4 regions of the Mesorhizobium sp. BR-1-1-10 genome follow, and region 1 is predicted to be linked to each of the others. Evidence: predicted binding sites of a transcription regulator. Region 1 holds the regulator's gene; each other region holds the start of a gene.

Region 1 (4,363 bases):
CGCACTCATAATCACATTGACGGTTCTCGCGCTCAGCATCTTTGCGCGCAGCCTGACCGGACGCAGAGAGGACAAATGAGCCAGATGTTGTCTCCAGACATGACGATTGCGACAGACGCAGCCGCCAAGGCGAAGATCGAGGTCAAGAACCTCAATTTCTACTACGGCCAGTCGAAGGCGCTGAAGGACATCACCTTGTCGCTGCCCGAGCGCAGCGTGACGGCCTTCATCGGACCATCGGGTTGCGGAAAGTCGACGCTGCTGCGCGTCTTCAACCGCATCTACGAGCTCTACCCCAAGCAGACCGCCGAGGGTCAGGTGCTGCTCGACGGCCAGAACGTTCTCGACCGCTCGCAGGACCTCAACCTGTTGCGCACCAAGATCGGCATGGTGTTCCAGAAGCCGACGCCGTTCCCGATGTCGATCTATGAGAACATCGCCTTCGGCGTCCGCCTCTACGAGAAGATCGGCAAGGCCGAGATGGACGGCCGTGTCGAGCAGGCGTTGAAACGCGCCGCGCTGTGGAACGAAGTCAAGGACAAGCTCAACGCCAGCGGCCTCAGCCTGTCGGGCGGCCAGCAGCAGCGGCTTTGCATCGCCCGCACCGTGGCGGTCAAGCCGGAGGTCATCCTGCTCGACGAGCCGGCCTCGGCGCTCGACCCATTGTCGACCGCCAAGATCGAGGAATTGATCGACGAGTTGCAGGCCGACTACACGATCGTCATCGTCACCCACAACATGCAGCAGGCCGCGCGCGTGTCGAAGCAGACGGCTTTCATGTATCTGGGCGAGCTGGTCGAATTCGACAAAACCGAGAAAATCTTCACGTCGCCTCGCGAGAAGCGCACGCAGGACTATATCACCGGCCGCTTCGGCTGATCTCACGCATACGAGGACCAGGATCATGGCCGAACACACAGTCGCAGCCTTCGACGAGGATCTCGGACAGATCAGCAGGCTGATCAGCGACATGGGGGATCTCGCCGGCACGATGGTCGGCGGCGCCACCAAGGCGCTGCTGAATTCCGACAACGCGCTGGCACAGCGCGTCGTCTCCGACGACGCCATCATGGACGCGCGCCAGCGCGAACTCGATGATCGCGCCATCACCCTGATCGCCAAGCGCCAGCCGATGGCCGACGATCTGCGTCATGTCGTCGGCTCGATCCGCATGGCGGGCGATCTCGAACGCATCGGCGACCTTGCCAAGAACATCGCCAAGCGCGTCGGCTCGGTCGGCCTCACCGCCACGCCGCGCGACCTGTCGCATTCCATCGACTCCATGGCGCAGCTGGTACTGATCCAGGTGCAGGGCGTCGTCGAGGAATATGCGGCGGGCGATGCCGCCGCCCTCGCCAAGCTCAGGAATGACGACGAACGCATCGACGTCAAATACACTTCGGTCTTCCGCGAACTCCTGACCTACATGATGGAGGATCCCCGCAACATCACGGCTTGCACGCATCTTTTGTTCTGCGCCAAGAATCTCGAACGCATCGGCGACCATGTGACCAACATCGCCGAGAATGCGTATTATGTGCTGACCGGCACGCAACTGCCCGCCAACCGTCCGAAGCAGGACGAGACGGCGATGTCGGTGCCGGCGGCTTGACGGCAGGGATGATCGATCGATGATCGCGCCACGCATCATGGTGGTGGAGGACGAGGAGCCGCTGGGCGTGCTCCTCCGCTACAACCTGGAGTCCGAGGGTTACCAGGTCGAGGTGGTGACACGCGGCGACGAAGCCGAGATACGCCTCCAGGAAAACGTGCCCGACCTCCTGGTGCTCGACTGGATGGTGCCGGCGGTTTCCGGCATCGAACTCTGTCGGCGCCTGCGCATGCGGCCCGAGACGGAGCGATTGCCGATCATCATGCTGACGGCGCGCGGCGAGGAGAGCGACCGCGTGCGCGGCCTCTCGACCGGCGCCGACGACTATCTGGTCAAGCCGTTCTCGACGCCGGAATTCATGGCCCGGGTCAAGGCGCTGCTGCGCCGCGCCAAGCCGGAAGTGCTGTCCAGCGTGCTCAAGGTCGGTGACATCGTGCTCGACCGCGAATCGCACCGGGTCTATCGCAAGAAGAGCGAGATCCGGCTCGGACCGACCGAGTTCCGGCTGCTCGAATTCATGATGCGCCATCCCGGCCGCGTGTTCTCGCGCAGCCAGTTGCTCGACAATGTCTGGGGCGAGACGATCTACATCGACGAGCGCACCGTGGATGTGCATGTCGGCCGCCTGCGCAAGGCGGTCAACAATGGCCGCATGCCCGATGTGATACGCACCATCCGTGGCGCGGGCTACGCAATCCGCGAGGATTGAGATCAGGCCACGTTCTTGCCGGATCTCACCTGCACGCCCGGCGCGAAGATCTCCTGGTCGACGAAGGTGAGCGCGCGCATGGCGCAGCCCTCGCGGATCAGCGGCAATTCGTTCGGCTCTGTATCGAAGGAAATCGACGTCGAATGCTGGCCGCCGGCGGTCTGGGCGATGGCCTCACGCAAGGCCGGCTCGATCAGATCGAAGGCGGCGGCGCTGACGCCGACCATCGCAACCGGCGCCGGATCGATCAGCGCGAACAGGCTGCCAAGGCCATAGCCCAGCGCCTCGCCGGCCTTGCGATAGGCCTCGCGCTCCGGTCCGTCTCTTTCGCGCGCCGTAGCCGCCAATGCGCGCATGTCGGCGTCGCTGACGTCGACCGGTTTGGCGTCCTCACCCATCTTTCCTGCATTACGCCAGATGGCATAGTTGCCGGCATAGGCCTCGACGCAGCCGCGCCGCCCGCAGCGGCAGAGCGCGCCGCCCGGGCGATGGATCATGTGGCCGAACTCGCCGCCGGAGGAATGGGTGCCGGTGAACAGCTCGCCCTTCAGCACCAGGCCCATGCCGATGCCGTGCGAGAGCAGGATGGCGATGAAGTCGTCGCGGTAGCGCTCGGGGTCGCGCCAGCGCAGCGCCACAGCCATCATGTTGCAGTCGTTCTCCATGGTGGCGGGGATGCCGAATTCGGCTTCGAGTATATCGGCGAAGGCAATGTCCGTCTGCGGCGTGATCGGCGACCACAGCATGGCGCGCGCCTCGGTGTCTGTGATGCCCTGGATCGCCAGCGCGATGCGGGCAATGCTGGCGACATCGAGGTCGGGATCCTCGAGGCGGCGCCGGACGATGGCCACGCATTCGCCGATCAGCGCCTCGCGCGACATGGTCAGCGTGTCCAGCCGGCGCTGCTCCTCCGATATCACCTGGCCGGCGTAGTCGATGAGGGCGACGGAGAGGAAATTCAGCGACAGCACCACGGTCATGACCGCCGCGGCCTCGGGGTTGAGACAAAGGCCCACCTGCGGCCGGCCGCGTTTCAGTGAGCCGGCCTCGTTCGGCTTGCCTTCGCTCAGGATACCTTCGCCGATCAGGTCGGCTGATATCGCCGATATGGTCGAGTGGCTGAGGGCGGTAGTAGCGGCGATCTCGGTGCGCGAGGGCTGGCCACCCCGGCGCACGGCTCCAATCACCATTGCGCGGTTGCGCCGGCGCAGATCGTCGTGGCGGATTCCGACCGACATCATTCCCTCCCCGTCGCCGTGGTTCTTGACGCCCCCTCGAACACCTCCGGCAACGGGTCGAATACTGGCAGAAGCGGCTGGGGCTGTCATTTATTTATTGCGGGGCTCGAAAAAAGGCTTCTGGCACCTCAAAATGCGTCAGAATCAATGTTGACAGTGCTCAGGCGATGGACCAGTGTTTTTTCGAGGCTCGAAAAAATAGGGCCTTTGTGCCGGCCTTAGGGCCAGTTTGGTCGCGCCACACGCGGGCGCAGGGAGGATATCATGAAGAGATTCACAGTCGCCATTCTGGCGGGTGTCGCCATGTCGCTGACGCTGGCGTCGGTCGCGCAGGCAAAGGACAAGGTCATCGGCGTGTCGTGGTCCAACTTCCAGGAGGAGCGCTGGAAGACCGACGAGGCGGCCATGAAGAAGGCGATCGAGGCCGCGGGCGACAAGTACATTTCCGCCGATGCGCAGTCCAATCCCGGCAAGCAGCTGACCGATGTCGAGAGCCTGATTTCGCAGGGTGCCAATTCGCTGATCATCCTGGCGCAGGACGCGTCGGCCATCGGCCCGGCGGTACAGAAGGCGCTCGACGAGGGCATTCCGGTCGTCGGCTATGACCGCCTGATCGAGAACAAGGACGTCTTCTACCTGACCTTCGACAACAAGGAAGTTGGCCGCATGCAGGCCCGCGAAGTGTTCAAGGTGAAGCCTGAGGGCAATTACGTCTTCATCAAGGGCTCCGGCGCCGATCCGAATGCCGACTTCCTGTTCTCGGGCTCGATGGAAGTGCTGAAGGCGGCCATAGACAGCGGCAAG
Region 2 (4,363 bases), on a different contig from region 1:
TCCATACCGCCAGTCACGAGGACATTCTCACGCAGGCGCTCGCCGAGAAACAAGAAAAACTGGGAGGACAGACATGAGCATCGAGGCGATCCCCGCCGAAAAACCGAAGCGCAACTACAACGTCCTGTTCGGGCTGACGCTGCTGGCGCTGCTGGTGCTGCTCTGGATCGTCCTGTCCCTGGCGACGCCAAGCTTCGCCTCGGGCAACAACATCGCCAATCTTCTGCGGCAGGGCTCGATGATCGCCATCATGGCGGTCGGCCAGACCTTCGTCATCATCACCGGCGGCATCGATCTGTCGGTCGGCGCGGTGGTCGGCTTCGCCACCGTCGTCGTCGCCATGCTGATCAATGCCGGCGTTCCGATCGCGGTCGCCATCCTGATCACCTTGCTCGTCGGTGTCGCCATCGGCCTTTTCCATGGCTTCGGCATCGTCAAGATGGGCTTGCCGCCCTTCATCATCACGCTGGCGACGCTGACCTCGCTGCGCGGCATCGGCCTTTTGATGACCAACGGCAACTCGATCAACATCAACAGCGACAGCTTTACCGCCTTCTCGCGCAATTCCTTTATCGGCATCCCCAATTTGTTCTGGATGGTGATCCTGGTGGGTGTGCCCGCCTATGTCTTCCTGCATCACAGCCGTTGGGGCCGCTACCTCTTTTCGGTCGGCTCCAACGCCGAGGCCTCGCGCCTGTCCGGCGTCAATGTCCAGCGCACCATCTACATGGCTTATACGCTGTCCGGCCTGTGCGCGGCCTTCGTCGGCGTGCTGCTCGCCGCCCGCATCGGCATCGGCAACCCGACCCAGGCCGAGGGCTGGGAACTGCAGGCGATCGCCTCTTCGGTCATCGGCGGCACCTCGCTGTTCGGCGCGGTCGGCTCGGTGCACGGGCCGCTGCTTGGCGCCTTCATCCTGGCCACCATCAACAACGGCGCCAACCTGCTCAACGTCAACTCGTTCTGGCAGCGCATCATCACCGGCGCGCTGATCATCATCATCGTCTACTTCGACGGACTGCGCCGCCGCGGCAAATGACGCATTCCGATCGATCGCCGGCCTGACGCGGGCCGGCGATTTCTTGAACAGACTGGATCAAAGCATGAAAGCCGTCGTCTGCCGCTCGCCCGGCGACCTTGTTGTCGAAGACCACCCGGCTCCCGGCGCCCCGCCTCCCGGCTGGGCCCTGGTGGCGGTCAGTCATGTCGGCATCTGCGGCACCGACTACCATATCTTCGAGGGTAAGCACCCTTTCCTCGCCTATCCCCGCATCATGGGCCATGAAGTCTCCGGCACAGTGACCGAGCGGGGCGAAGGCGTCGACCTCGCCCTTGGCGAACCGGTGATCATCAACCCCTACCTTTCCTGCGGCAAATGCATCGCCTGCCGGCACGGCAAGCCCAATTGCTGTGTCAGGATCGAAGTGCTCGGCGTGCACCGCGACGGCGCGATGTGCGAACAGATCCTGGTGCCGGCTAAGAATCTCTATCCCACCAACGGCCTGTCGCTCGCCGACACCGCCGCCGTCGAATTCCTGGCCATCGGGGCGCATGCCGTCCGGCGCGCCCGGGCCGAGCCTGGCGCCCGCACCCTGGTCATCGGCGCCGGCCCGATCGGGCTCGGCACCGCCATCTTCGCCCGCATTGCCGGGTTGGATGTGACACTTCTCGATATGAGCACCGAAAGACTGGTCTTCGCGGCGAGTGAACTCGGCTTTTCGATTCTCGACGGCTCGCAAGGACCCGTGTCCGATCTGGTGCGTGATGCGACCGACGGCGAAGGCTTCGACGTGGTCTTCGACGCCACCGGCAACACGCGATCGGTTCAATCGGCCTTTGCCCACGTCGCGCATGGCGGAGCGCTGGTGCTGGTCAGCGTCGTCAAGGACGATATTGTTTTTTCCGATCCCGAGTTCCACAAGCGAGAAATGACATTGATCGGCAGCCGCAATGCGTTGCGCGCCGACTTCGACCATGTCGCGGCCTCGATCCGCAATGGTGCCGTGCCGTTGGCCAAGCTTGTCACCCACCGCACCACGCTGGCCGATACGCCAGGAGATCTCGCACGCTGGGCGCATGAAAAGTCGGGCCTGATCAAGGCCGTGATCGAGATCGGATAGCCCTACAGCGCCGACAGCTTCAACTCCACCCGCTCGGCCGGAAAACGCGACTCCGAAAACTGGATCGGCTGGCCGTCGGGTGTGACATTGACCGCAACCGTGACCAGCACGATGGCGCCCGGCTGCAGATCGAGATCGGCGAGATCGGCGGCGTCGGCATGGCGCGCCGAGAGCACGGTCGATTGCCTGAGATAATCGTCGATACCGAAACGTGCGAGCGAGGCGGTGATAGAACCGGTTTGCGCCATCGCCTTGTCGATGCCGGCAAAGCGCCGGGCATCGAACCATCCAGCGGCGCGCGACACTGGCCGTCCGTCAGCCTCGCCGCGTGTCTCCAACCGGATCACCTCGGCACCCCTGGCAAGGCCAAGGCCTTCGGCCACGCGCTGGCTGGCGGGCTCGACCGACGAAGCGAGCAGCACGATGTGCCGTTCCGACGTCTGCCCCTGCAGGCCAGTCGAAAAGCGTGTCCGCGCGCCAATCGGATAGGACAGCCGCTTGCGTGACAGGACGAAGGTGCCGCGTCCCTGCTCGGCCCGCAGCACGCCCTCCTGCACGAGGGCCGATATGGCGCTGCGTACGGTGTGACGGTTGACGCCGTAGCGCTCGGCCAGCGCGACTTCGGGCGGCAGCGCGGCGTTTTCGGCGAAATCGCCGGCGGCGATGGATTGCAGGATCCTGTCGGCGATCTGGCGCCACAGTGAGACGCCGCTGCGCCGCTCGATGCTGTCGGCGACATCATGCCCGATCATGTTTTGCCCCCCGGCCTGTCACGCACCCGTCATGGACTCGCGTTAGGTAATATGTATAATTTGTATAGTTGTCTATATCAATAGACAAATTTAGCTGAGAGGAAGTTGGCGATGCGAGGACAGGAAGGCCGCGACCAGGCCGAGCGCAAGGCCGCCATGGCGACGCTGGCGCAATCGAGCGGCGACGACATCGTGCGGCTCTGGAACGAGTCCAGCCTGCCTTCGCAAGCCGAACTTCTGCGCGGTCCCGAGACGGGCCTGGTCACGGTGCGTGGCCGCATCGGCGGCGGCGGCGCGCCCTTCAATGTCGGCGAGGCGACCGTCACGCGTGCCACTGTCCGGCTGCCATCCGGGCAGGTCGGCCATTGCTACGCGCTTGGCCGCGACAAGCAGAAGGCGAAGCTGGGAGCAATAGCCGACGCGCTCTGGCAGGACCCTGCCCGCCGCACCGAGGTCGAGACCAGGCTGATCGCGCCTTTGCGGTCGGCGCTTGCCGCTGCCCAGGAAAAACGCCGCGCCGAGACGGCGGCAACGAAGGTGGATTTCTTCACCATGGTTCGCGGAGAAGATTGATGGATATCGCTGCGCAATCGATCGAGGGCGGTTTCGCCGATCCGGTCTTCAACGCTCAGACCGTGTTTCGGGCCGTCATGGATGCCATGGCGCGGCCGGGCAGTGTCCACCCCTTGCCACCCCTGGCCGGCCCGCCGGCGCCGCTTTCAGCGACATCGGGCGCCGTGGCACTGGCGCTATGCGACAACGACACGCCGCTCTGGCTCGACCCTGCCCTGCATGCCTCCGCCGCGATCGGGTCCTGGCTTGGGTTCCATACGGGCGCGCCGCTGGCCAACACGCCGGCCGACGCGCATTTCGCGTTTGTTGCCACGCCGGCCGAGATGATGGCGCTCGACGGTTTTTCACAGGGCACGCAGGATTATCCCGACCGATCGACGACGCTGATCCTGCAGGTCGGCGATCTCACTTCAGGGACCCCGCTCTTGCTGGAAGGCCCGGGCATTGAAACCAGCGCCACGATCGCGCCGGCACAGATGCCGCGCCATTTCGTCGAGCAGTGGAAGCAGAATATCAGGCGCTTTCCGCGCGGCGTCGACATCATCCTCGCCACATCGGACGGCATAGCCTGCCTGCCGCGCACGACGCGCATCAAGACGATGGAGGTGTAAGATGTATGTCGCGGTAAAAGGCGGCGAGGCCGCCATTGCCAACGCCCACAGCCTGCTCGCCGATCGCCGGCGCGGCGACCGCTCGGTGCCCGCACTTCGCCTCGACCAGATCGTCGAACAGCTGGCGCTCGGCGTCGACAGGGTGATGAGCGAAGGCTCGCTCTATGACCGTGAACTGGCCGCACTCGCCATCGTCCAGGCACGCGGCGACATGATCGAGGCGATCTTCCTGGTGCGCGCCTACCGCACAACGCTGCCGCGCTTCGGCTACAGCAAGCCGATCGACACCGGCGCCATGCTGGTCGAA
Region 3 (4,363 bases), on a different contig from region 1:
GACGCTGTGCGGCGGCTGGTTTTCCGGCACGCTGGTCGATGAGGAGATGGCTGCCAACAAGGACCGCATCCAGCCGATGATCGACCTGTTCAAGGCAGTCGACGCGCCCTGCATCGTCTATGGCGAGGTCGGCCGCTCGATCCAGGGCGACCGTTCCAAGCCGCTCGCCACCAAGCCGAAGCTCACTGGCGACGAGATGAAGGCCTACGCGCGGCGCCTGACCGAATTCGGCGAATGGTGCGCCGAGCAAGGCATGCCGCTGTCCTATCACCATCACATGGCGGCTGTGGTCGAGACCGAGCCGGAGCTCGATGCCTTCATGCGCCATTCCGGCGAAGGCATCCCACTGCTGCTCGATGCCGGACACCTCGCCTTTGCCGGCGGCGACGTGCTGCGCGCCATCGACAACCACCACAAGCGCATCAGCCACGTCCATGTGAAGGACGTGCGCATGGGCGTGATCGAGAAGCTCGACCGTACGAAGCAGTCCTTCCTCGATGCCGTGGCGCTCGGCGCCTTCACCGTGCCGGGCGACGGTTCGCTCGATTTCGGCGCCATCGTGCAGCGCTTCGCCGACCACGGCTATGAAGGCTGGTTCGTGGTCGAGGCCGAGCAGGACCCGAAGAAGAACCCGCCGCTGAAGATGGCGCAGGTTGGCCACAAGGAGCTGATGCGGGTGATGACATCAGCCGGTTACACGGTGGAGACGCAAGGGTTTCCGAATGCCTGATCGGGTTCTCGCCAGGCCGGGCTTGCTGTAGGCTGGCCAGATGAAAGATTCCGAGCACCCCTTCTTCCGGCCATTGTGGCGGCGTGTCGCCGTCGTCGCGGTCTGCCTCATCTGGTCGGTCATCGAGTTCGCCACCGGCACGCCGTTCTGGGGCGTCATCGCGCTCGGCTTTGCCGGCTACGGCGCCTGGCAATTTTTTTATCTTTATAAGCCGGCCGACGAGACGAAGCCTCCGGCCGATCCGAAGGAATAGGCGGTCCATGGCGCGAGCAGTTTTGTGGATTGGATACTGCGAGCGTAACGGATCGCACACGTCGGCGATTGGCCGAAACGCCCCTCGCTTCGTCATCCTAGGGTCTTCGCGACGGAGCTTCGCTCCTGCTCCGCCCCAGGATGACGAAGTTGGAAGGCTAGGATAGGAGAGACAAAATGTCGAAACTGCTCGTCAAGGCCGACAAGGGCCATGGCCGCGTCGCCCATGTGACGCCGAAAAGCGCCGGCTGGACCTATGTCGGTTTCGACCTGCATCGGCTGAAGCCGGGCGAAAGCGCCTCGGGAAAGACGGACGACCACGAAGTCTGCCTGGTGTTCGTGACCGGCAAGGGTACCGCGAAAGCCGGCGGCAAGGATCTCGGCCTGCTCGGCGAGCGCATGTCGCCCTTCGATGGCAAGCCGTGGTCGGTCTACGTGCCGCAGGGATCGGACTGGTCGGTAACGGCCGATACCGAGCTGGAACTTGGCGTCTGCTCGGCGCCTGGTCTTGGCGGTGGCCTGCCGGTCCGGGTCATCGGACCGAACGATCTCGGCCAGGAGGTGCGCGGCAAGGGTACCAATACGCGCTACGTCACCAACATCCTGCCGGAAGGCCAGCCGGCCGACTCGTTGCTGGTCGTCGAGGTCATCACGCCCGGCGGTCACACGTCGAGCTACCCGCCGCACAAGCACGACCAGGACAATCTGCCTGCCGAATCCTATCTCGAGGAAACCTACTACCATCGCCTCAACCCGCCGCAGGGCTTTGCCTTCCAGCGCGTCTACACCGATGCCGACAAAAGCGGACATCGCGCGCTGGATGAAGCCATGGCGATCGAGGACGGCGATGTGGTGCTGGTGCCCAAGGGCTATCACCCCTGTGCCGCCTGCCACGGCTATGACCTCTATTATCTCAATGTGATGGCCGGACCGAAGCGGACGTGGAAATTCCACAATGCGCCCGAGCACGAATGGTTGATGAAGGCCTGACCGTCTCGCGTTTCCGGCCGAACTTATTGGTCCAGCTTGGAAAAATCGTCGGCTAAGGACCCCAGGGGTCGATTTGCCTTCTAAAACCCGTCAAAGCTTCGTCAATCCGTCATGGAAATCACCTATGGCAACGGTTCTGACGAGGACTTTCCATGCGTTATGCCATCTATTTCACCCCTAGGCAGGACGAGCCGCTGGCGCGCATCGCCGCCGACTGGCTGGGCCGCGATCCGTTCGGTGCCGCGACCAGGCCGGTTGAGGCCGTGGCCGGCCTGTCGGCAGCGGAAGTGGCCTTCCACACCGCCTCGGCGCGCCGCTATGGCTTTCACGCGACGCTGAAGGCGCCCTTCCACCTGGCTGCCACGGAGACCGAGACCTCGCTGCGCGCGGCGCTGGATCATTTTGCGGAGGTTACGCCTGTCGTCACGATCCCGCGCCTGGTCGTCAGCCAGATCGACAGCTTCTTCGCGCTGGTGCCGGATGGTCCGCTGCCGCCGCTCAACCGCTTCGCCGACAATGTGGTACGCGATTTCGACCGGTTTCGCGCGCCGCTGTCCGAGGCCGAGATCGAGCGGCGCAGCCCGGATTCGCTGAAGCCGGCCGAGTTCCGCAATCTCTGCCAATGGGGCTATCCCTATGTCTTCGAGACCTTCCGCTTCCACATGACCCTGTCCGGCCGGGCTGGCCCGCAGGAAAGCCCTCGCCTGCGCGCGGCGATCGACAGCCTGTTCGCCGATGTGTTGCGCCAGCCCGTGCTGGTGGACGCGCTGACATTGTTCGTTGAACCCGAGCCCGGTGCGCCGTTCATGGTGCTTTCCCAGCACGCGCTCGGACGCCGCCCGGCCCGGAAAACCGCCTGAACGAAACCCGCCTGCAAGAACCAAGGACTACCCGCAATGACCGCCGAAACCGTTCTTTCCAACGCCCGCATCGTTCTTGCCGACGAGATCGTCGAAGGCTCACTGGTGCTGCGCGACGGCTTGATCGCCGGCATCGATGCCGGTTCTGCCCGGATCGGCGAGGACATGGGCGGCGACTTCATCATTCCAGGGCTGGTCGAACTCCACACCGACCATCTCGAGGGCCATTATGCGCCGCGACCGAAAGTGCGCTGGAACCCGATCGCCGCGGTGCTCGCCCATGACGCGCAGGTGGCGACCGCCGGCATCACGACCGTGCTCGATGCCTTGCGCGTCGGCATGGACGAGGACGCCGACCTGACATTGGACGACATCCGCAAGCTGGCCGATGCGATCGAGGACAGCGTCGCGCGGGATCGTCTGCGGGCCGATCACTTCCTGCATCTTCGCTGCGAGGTTTCAGCGCCGGATTGCCTCAACGCATTCGCCAATTTCGACGGTGACGAACGGGTCAAGCTGGCGTCGCTGATGGACCACGCGCCGGGCCAGCGCCAGTTCGTCAACCTTGAAACCTATGCCTACTACTACCAGCGCAAGCTGAAACTCTCGGATCGCGATTTCCAGAAATTCTGCGAGAAGCGGATGGACGAATCGGCACGCAACTCTGGGCCGAACCGCGTCTTCATCGCCGCCGCCTGCCAGGAGCGCGGCATCGTGCTCGCGAGCCATGACGATGCGACGTCCGCTCATGTCGACGAGGCCATCGAGCAGGGCGTGCGGGTCGCCGAGTTCCCGACCACCGAGGAAGCGGCGCGGGCCTCGAAGGCCGCCGGGCTCGGCGTGCTTATGGGCGCGCCCAATGTCATGCGCGGCGCCTCGCATTCGGGCAATGTCTCGGCACGCACCTTGGCCAGCGACGGCCTGCTCGACATCCTTTCGTCCGACTACATTCCCTTCAGCCTGATCCAGTCGGCCTTCTTCCTCGGCGACATGGTCGAAGGCATTTCGCTGCCGCAGGCCGTCGCCATGGTTTCAAAGAACCCGGCGCAGGCCGTCGGCCTCGACGACCGCGGCGTCATCGAGCAGGGCCGTCGCGCCGATCTGGTGCGCGTGCGCGTCGACGATCATGTTCCGGTCGTGCGCACCGTCTGGCGGCAGGGACGCCGGGTGGCATGATGGTGTCGGCCTCGATCGAGCGCGAACTGTCCGCCGAAACCTTTCCGATCCGTCACGGCGTCTTTGTCGCTGTCGTGGGCCCCAGCGGTGCCGGCAAGGACACGGTGATCGGCTATGCCAAGGCGCTCTTTGCCGACGAGACGCAGCTGGAGTTCGTGCGCCGCGTCATCACCAGGCCGAGCGATGCGGCGAGCGAAGACCACGATACGCTGGCCGACGCCGCCTTCGCCGAGGCCGATGCCGACGGCGCTTTCGCCATCTCCTGGGAAGCGCATGGCCTGCGCTATGGCCTGCCTGCCGATGTCGACTGGTCTGTTTCCAATGGACATGTCGCCATCGCCAACGTGTCGCGCGC
Region 4 (4,363 bases), on a different contig from region 1:
AGGTGTCGGAGCTGCAGGGCCTGGTGACGCAGAACAGCGCCTTGCGGCATCGTGTGCAGCGGGCGTCCCGCCGCGCCACCGCGCTCAACGAAAGATATCTGCGCCGGATCGGCGCCGACCTGCATGACGGCCCTGCCCAGCTCGTGGCGCTGGCCGCGCTGCGCATGGACAGTCCGGTGTTTACCGGCGACGGCCATGGCAGCGAAGGCCGCTCGACCGAAATCGCCATGATCCGCAAGACGCTGGAGGATGCGATGCGCGAGATACGCGGCATCTGCACCGGCCTGGTCCTGCCGCAGATAGAAACGGCGGCGGCGGCGGACGTGCTGCGGCTGGCCGTCGAGGAGCATGAGCGCCGGACGGGCACATCGGTGACGCTTACGATGCCGAGACATTTGCCGGAGCCCGGCGCTTCTGAGAAGATCAGCATCTATCGTTTCGTGCAGGAGGGGCTGAACAATGCCTACCGCCACGGACGGGGCAAGGATCAGGCGGTGCGTGCAGGCATGAAAAATGGTAGGCTTTTCGTTGAAGTATCGGACGGCGGACCGGGCTTCGATCCGGCGCGGGCCGAGGGGTTGGGCCTTGCCGGCCTCAGGGAGCGGGTTGAAAGCATTGGCGGCCAATTCGAAACACTCACAGGGCCGAAAGGCACGAAGCTGGTGATCCGTCTTTCGGTCGAGGAGCAAGCATGATCGGCGCCATCCGCATTGCCATTGTCGACGATCATCCGCTGTTCCGCGAAGGCGTGACGCGCAGCCTGTCGGAGATCGGCGGCTTCGAGATGGTCGGCGAAGGTGCGACCGCGCAGGACGCGGAGCGCATCGCCTCGACCATGCAGCCCGACATATTGCTCATCGACATTTCAATGCCGGGCGGCGGCCTGGCCGCGGTTGCCAGCATCCTTGCCGACCATCCCGCCCAGAAGATCGTCATGCTGACCGTTTCAGAGGCGAATGCCGATGTGACCAAGGCCTTGAACGCCGGGGTGCTCGGCTATGTCCTCAAAGGCGTCGGATCGCGTGCGCTTGCCGATATCCTGCGCAACGTGGCGGCCGGCGAAAGCTATCTTTCGCCGATGCTGTCGGCCCGGCTGCTTTCCGACGTGCAGTCCTTGCAGCCCGCCAACGGCGTGGCGGACCGGCTGCGGCAACTCACCGGCCGGCAGACCGAAATCCTGCGGCTGGTGGCGGAGGGACTGAGCAACAAGGAAGTCGCCTTACGCCTGGAGCTGCAGGAGAAGACCGTCAAGCACCACATGACGGGGGTGCTGTCGAAACTCAACGTGCGAAATCGTACTGAAGCGGCCCTCATCATGCGCGAGTTTCGCGACCGCGACAGGGACCGTTCGTAGCCATCGTGGAACGCCGCGAAACGAGGTCACCTCCGCCGGGGGGCGGCGGAGGTGACGTGTGAAACTGGTCGTTGCCTGTTGACCAGCTTCACAAGGCGAAATTCATAGGGCCGAAATTCAAAGGGTCGAAATTCATAGCGCCTTGAGACGGCTGGCGTCGGCCGGTGTGGCACGGCGATCGATGATCGTGCGGCCGAGCTTATCCTTCATGCTGAAACGGCCGTTCTCGATTTTTTCCGTCAAGCCATCCGGGTGCTGAACTGTAATCTTGTTCCCATCCACGTCGACCGTGTCGCCGGTCGTGGCGTTGACATGGCTTGTGCTCTGGTTGCCCTGGCCCTTACCCTTTCCGCTATTCCCGCCGCCGCTGTTACCGCTATTGCCGTTGCCGCTGTTTCCTCCATTGCCGCTGTTGCCGCCACCGCCACCGCTGTTACCGCCACCGCCATTCCCACCGCCACCGCCGTTCCCACCGCCACCGCCGTTGCCACCCTTGTCGGCCTGTGCGGTCGCGGCATCGAGTCCAGGCACGAAGCCATGGAAGACGATTCCATAGGGAGCGATGGTCAGCGCCAGGACGGCCGCCGATCTGAGAGCCAGACGGCAACAACGGGCCGTGATCGATCCACGCATACTGATCTCCGTCGATTGAGCCGGCGCGCCCACCCCAACGTTGCAGTGCAACAACATCGCCGAAAGACGTGGTGACCGGAAGCGACCTCCGACCGTTGCGTTTGTCCCCCAGGACCTTTGCAGGCGCAAGCTTGGACCAAAGTCCCAGGCGAGGCGTGAAAAATCGGTCTCGTGAGCGAGCGGCAGCGGAGATACCATGTCACGAAAATGTGATCAGCCGACTGTAAGCCGGAAGCTCCAGGCAAAACCCACCAGAGGTTCCCATGACCGAACATCGCTCCCCCGACGCCCGATTCCGCACCAGCCTGCTCGAGGAAAACGAAGGCCCGGCCAACAATCCCAGCGAGAACCGCACCATGGGCGAGATCATCGCTGCGCGGTTCTCGCGCCGTGGCTTCCTCAAGGGTTCGCTTGCCGTTTCGGCGATCGCCGCCACCGTCAGCCCGCTGGCCATGATCGCCGCCGACGATGCCCGCGCCGCGGAAGGCTCAGCGTTCAAATTCGACGAGCTGGAGGCCGGTATCGACGATAAGCACCACGTCGCGCCGGGCTACGACGCCGACGTTTTGCTGCGCTGGGGCGATCCGCTGTTTGCCGATTCGCCGGAATTCGACCCGACGAAGCAGTCGGCGCAAGCCCAGGCCAAGCAGTTCGGCTACAACAACGACTATGTCGGTTACATCCCGCTCGATGGCTCGGCCGAGCATGGCTTGCTGGTGGTCAACCACGAATACACCAACCCGCATCTGATGTTCCCAGGCATCGTCAAGATTGTCGAGAAGGACGGCAAGAAGTCGGCCGAGGTGGCGCCGCTCTCGAAAGAGCAGGTCGATGTCGAGATGGCCGCCCATGGCGGCACCATCGTCGAGATCCGCAAGGATGGCGGCAAATGGCGGGTAATTCGCGACGGCAAGCTCAACCGCCGCATCACCGCCAACACCGAGATGGCGCTGTCGGGCCCGGTTGCCGGCCATGACCGCGTCAAGACCAATGCCGACCCGTCCGGCGTCAAGGTGTTCGGCACCATCAACAATTGCGCCGGCGGGGTCACGCCCTGGGGCACGTATGTGATGTCCGAGGAGAACATCCATGGCTATTTCTCCGGCGAGCTGCCGGAGGGCCACAAGGAGGCCGCCAACTACAAGCGCCTCGGCATTCCGGAAGGCGCCTATGAATGGGGCGCGCACTATGACCGCTTCAGCCTGGCCAAGGAGCCGAACGAGCCCAACCGCTTCGGCTGGATCGTCGAGGTCGATGTCAACGACCCGGCCTCGGTGCCGCGCAAGCGCACCGCCATGGGCCGCTTCAAGCATGAGGGCGCCGAATCGATCGTCGCCAAGGATGGTCGAGTGGTCTTCTATCTCGGCGACGACGAGCGCTTCGACTATGTCTACAAGTTCGTCACCAAGGGCATGTTCAACGCCGGCGACCGCGCGGCCAACAAGGATCTGCTCGACGACGGCACGCTGCATGTCGCCAAATTCGCGGAGGACGGCTCGGTCGAATGGATGCCGATCGTGTTCGGCCAAGGGCCGCTGACGGCGGAAAACGGTTTTGCCGGCCAGGCCGACGTGCTGATCGAGACACGTCGCGCCGCCGACCTCCTTGGCGCCACCAAGATGGACCGGCCCGAAGACATCCAGCCCAATGCCAGCAACGGCAAGGTCTATGTCATGCTGACCAACAATTCCAAGCGCAAGGCCGATCAGGTCGACGCCGCCAACCCGCGTGCCGAAAACGCCTTCGGCCACATCATCGAAATCGTCGAGGACGAGGGCGATTTCGCCGCCACCAAGGGCAAGTGGGAAGTGCTGCTGAAATGCGGCGACCCATCGGTAGCCGCCGTCGGTGCCACCTTCTCCACCGCGACGACGGCCAATGGCTGGTTCGGCATGCCCGACAATTGCGCGGTCGATTCGGCCGGGCGCCTGTGGGTCGCCACCGACGGCCAGGGCCCGAAGGCCACCGGCCGCACGGACGGCCTGTGGGCGGTGGACACGGAAGGATCGGCGCGGGCGACCTCGAAGCTGTTCTTCCGCGTGCCGATCGGCGCCGAAATGTGCGGCCCGCTGTTTGCGCCGGACGACCAGACCGCCTTTGTCGCCGTCCAGCATCCGGGTGACGGCGGCGAGGATTGGGAAGCGTTCGGCCGGCCCTCCTATTATGAGGACCTGTCGACCCGCTGGCCCGATTTCAGGCCCGACATGCCGGTGCGGCCGGCGGTGGTCGCCATCACCAAACAAGGTGGCGGCAAGATCGCCGTCTGAGGTCGGGCGAGACAAAAATGAGAGGGGCTCCGGCGATCTGGGGCCTCTCTTTTGTGCGATATCATATTCAAGCCTCGGGAAAGATTGGCAATTTACACGTGGCGCCCTA

Evidence for each region. The regulator PhoB, encoded in region 1, activates phosphate uptake and scavenging genes when phosphate is short. The targets are predictions, from matches to a motif close to TGTCATNNANCTGTCAT.
Region 2: a site for PhoB is predicted at 2,889-2,905, ahead of phnF (phosphonate metabolism transcriptional regulator PhnF). Genes of this name have one in related genera too.
Region 3: a site for PhoB is predicted at 2,069-2,085, ahead of LB555_RS13765 (DUF1045 domain-containing protein). Genes of this name have one in related genera too.
Region 4: a site for PhoB is predicted at 2,185-2,201, ahead of LB555_RS09185 (PhoX family protein). Genes of this name have one in related genera too.

What each region holds. Positions count from the first base shown of each region.
Region 1 is NZ_JAIUIL010000014.1:119,652-124,014, forward strand. Features, by position in the region: gene pstA (phosphate ABC transporter permease PstA) at 1-79, shown strand, start outside; gene pstB (phosphate ABC transporter ATP-binding protein PstB) at 76-879, shown strand; gene phoU (phosphate signaling complex protein PhoU) at 905-1,612, shown strand; gene phoB (phosphate regulon transcriptional regulator PhoB) at 1,632-2,321, shown strand; gene LB555_RS26025 (ROK family protein) at 2,324-3,559, opposite strand; gene xylF (D-xylose ABC transporter substrate-binding protein) at 3,824-4,363, shown strand, end outside.
Region 2 is NZ_JAIUIL010000008.1:45,979-50,341, reverse strand. Features, by position in the region: gene LB555_RS18785 (sugar ABC transporter ATP-binding protein) at 1-77, shown strand, start outside; gene LB555_RS18780 (ABC transporter permease) at 74-1,039, shown strand; gene LB555_RS18775 (zinc-binding alcohol dehydrogenase family protein) at 1,104-2,120, shown strand; gene phnF (phosphonate metabolism transcriptional regulator PhnF) at 2,123-2,872, opposite strand; gene phnG (phosphonate C-P lyase system protein PhnG) at 2,984-3,445, shown strand; gene phnH (phosphonate C-P lyase system protein PhnH) at 3,445-4,056, shown strand; gene LB555_RS18755 (carbon-phosphorus lyase complex subunit PhnI) at 4,058-4,363, shown strand, end outside.
Region 3 is NZ_JAIUIL010000005.1:466,920-471,282, reverse strand. Features, by position in the region: gene iolE (myo-inosose-2 dehydratase) at 1-730, shown strand, start outside; gene LB555_RS13775 (DUF3329 domain-containing protein) at 771-983, shown strand; gene iolB (5-deoxy-glucuronate isomerase) at 1,160-1,972, shown strand; gene LB555_RS13765 (DUF1045 domain-containing protein) at 2,125-2,832, shown strand; gene LB555_RS13760 (alpha-D-ribose 1-methylphosphonate 5-triphosphate diphosphatase) at 2,869-4,008, shown strand; gene phnN (phosphonate metabolism protein/1,5-bisphosphokinase (PRPP-forming) PhnN) at 4,005-4,363, shown strand, end outside.
Region 4 is NZ_JAIUIL010000004.1:78,017-82,379, reverse strand. Features, by position in the region: gene LB555_RS09200 (sensor histidine kinase) at 1-695, shown strand, start outside; gene LB555_RS09195 (response regulator) at 692-1,354, shown strand; gene LB555_RS09190 (hypothetical protein) at 1,487-1,987, opposite strand; gene LB555_RS09185 (PhoX family protein) at 2,251-4,254, shown strand.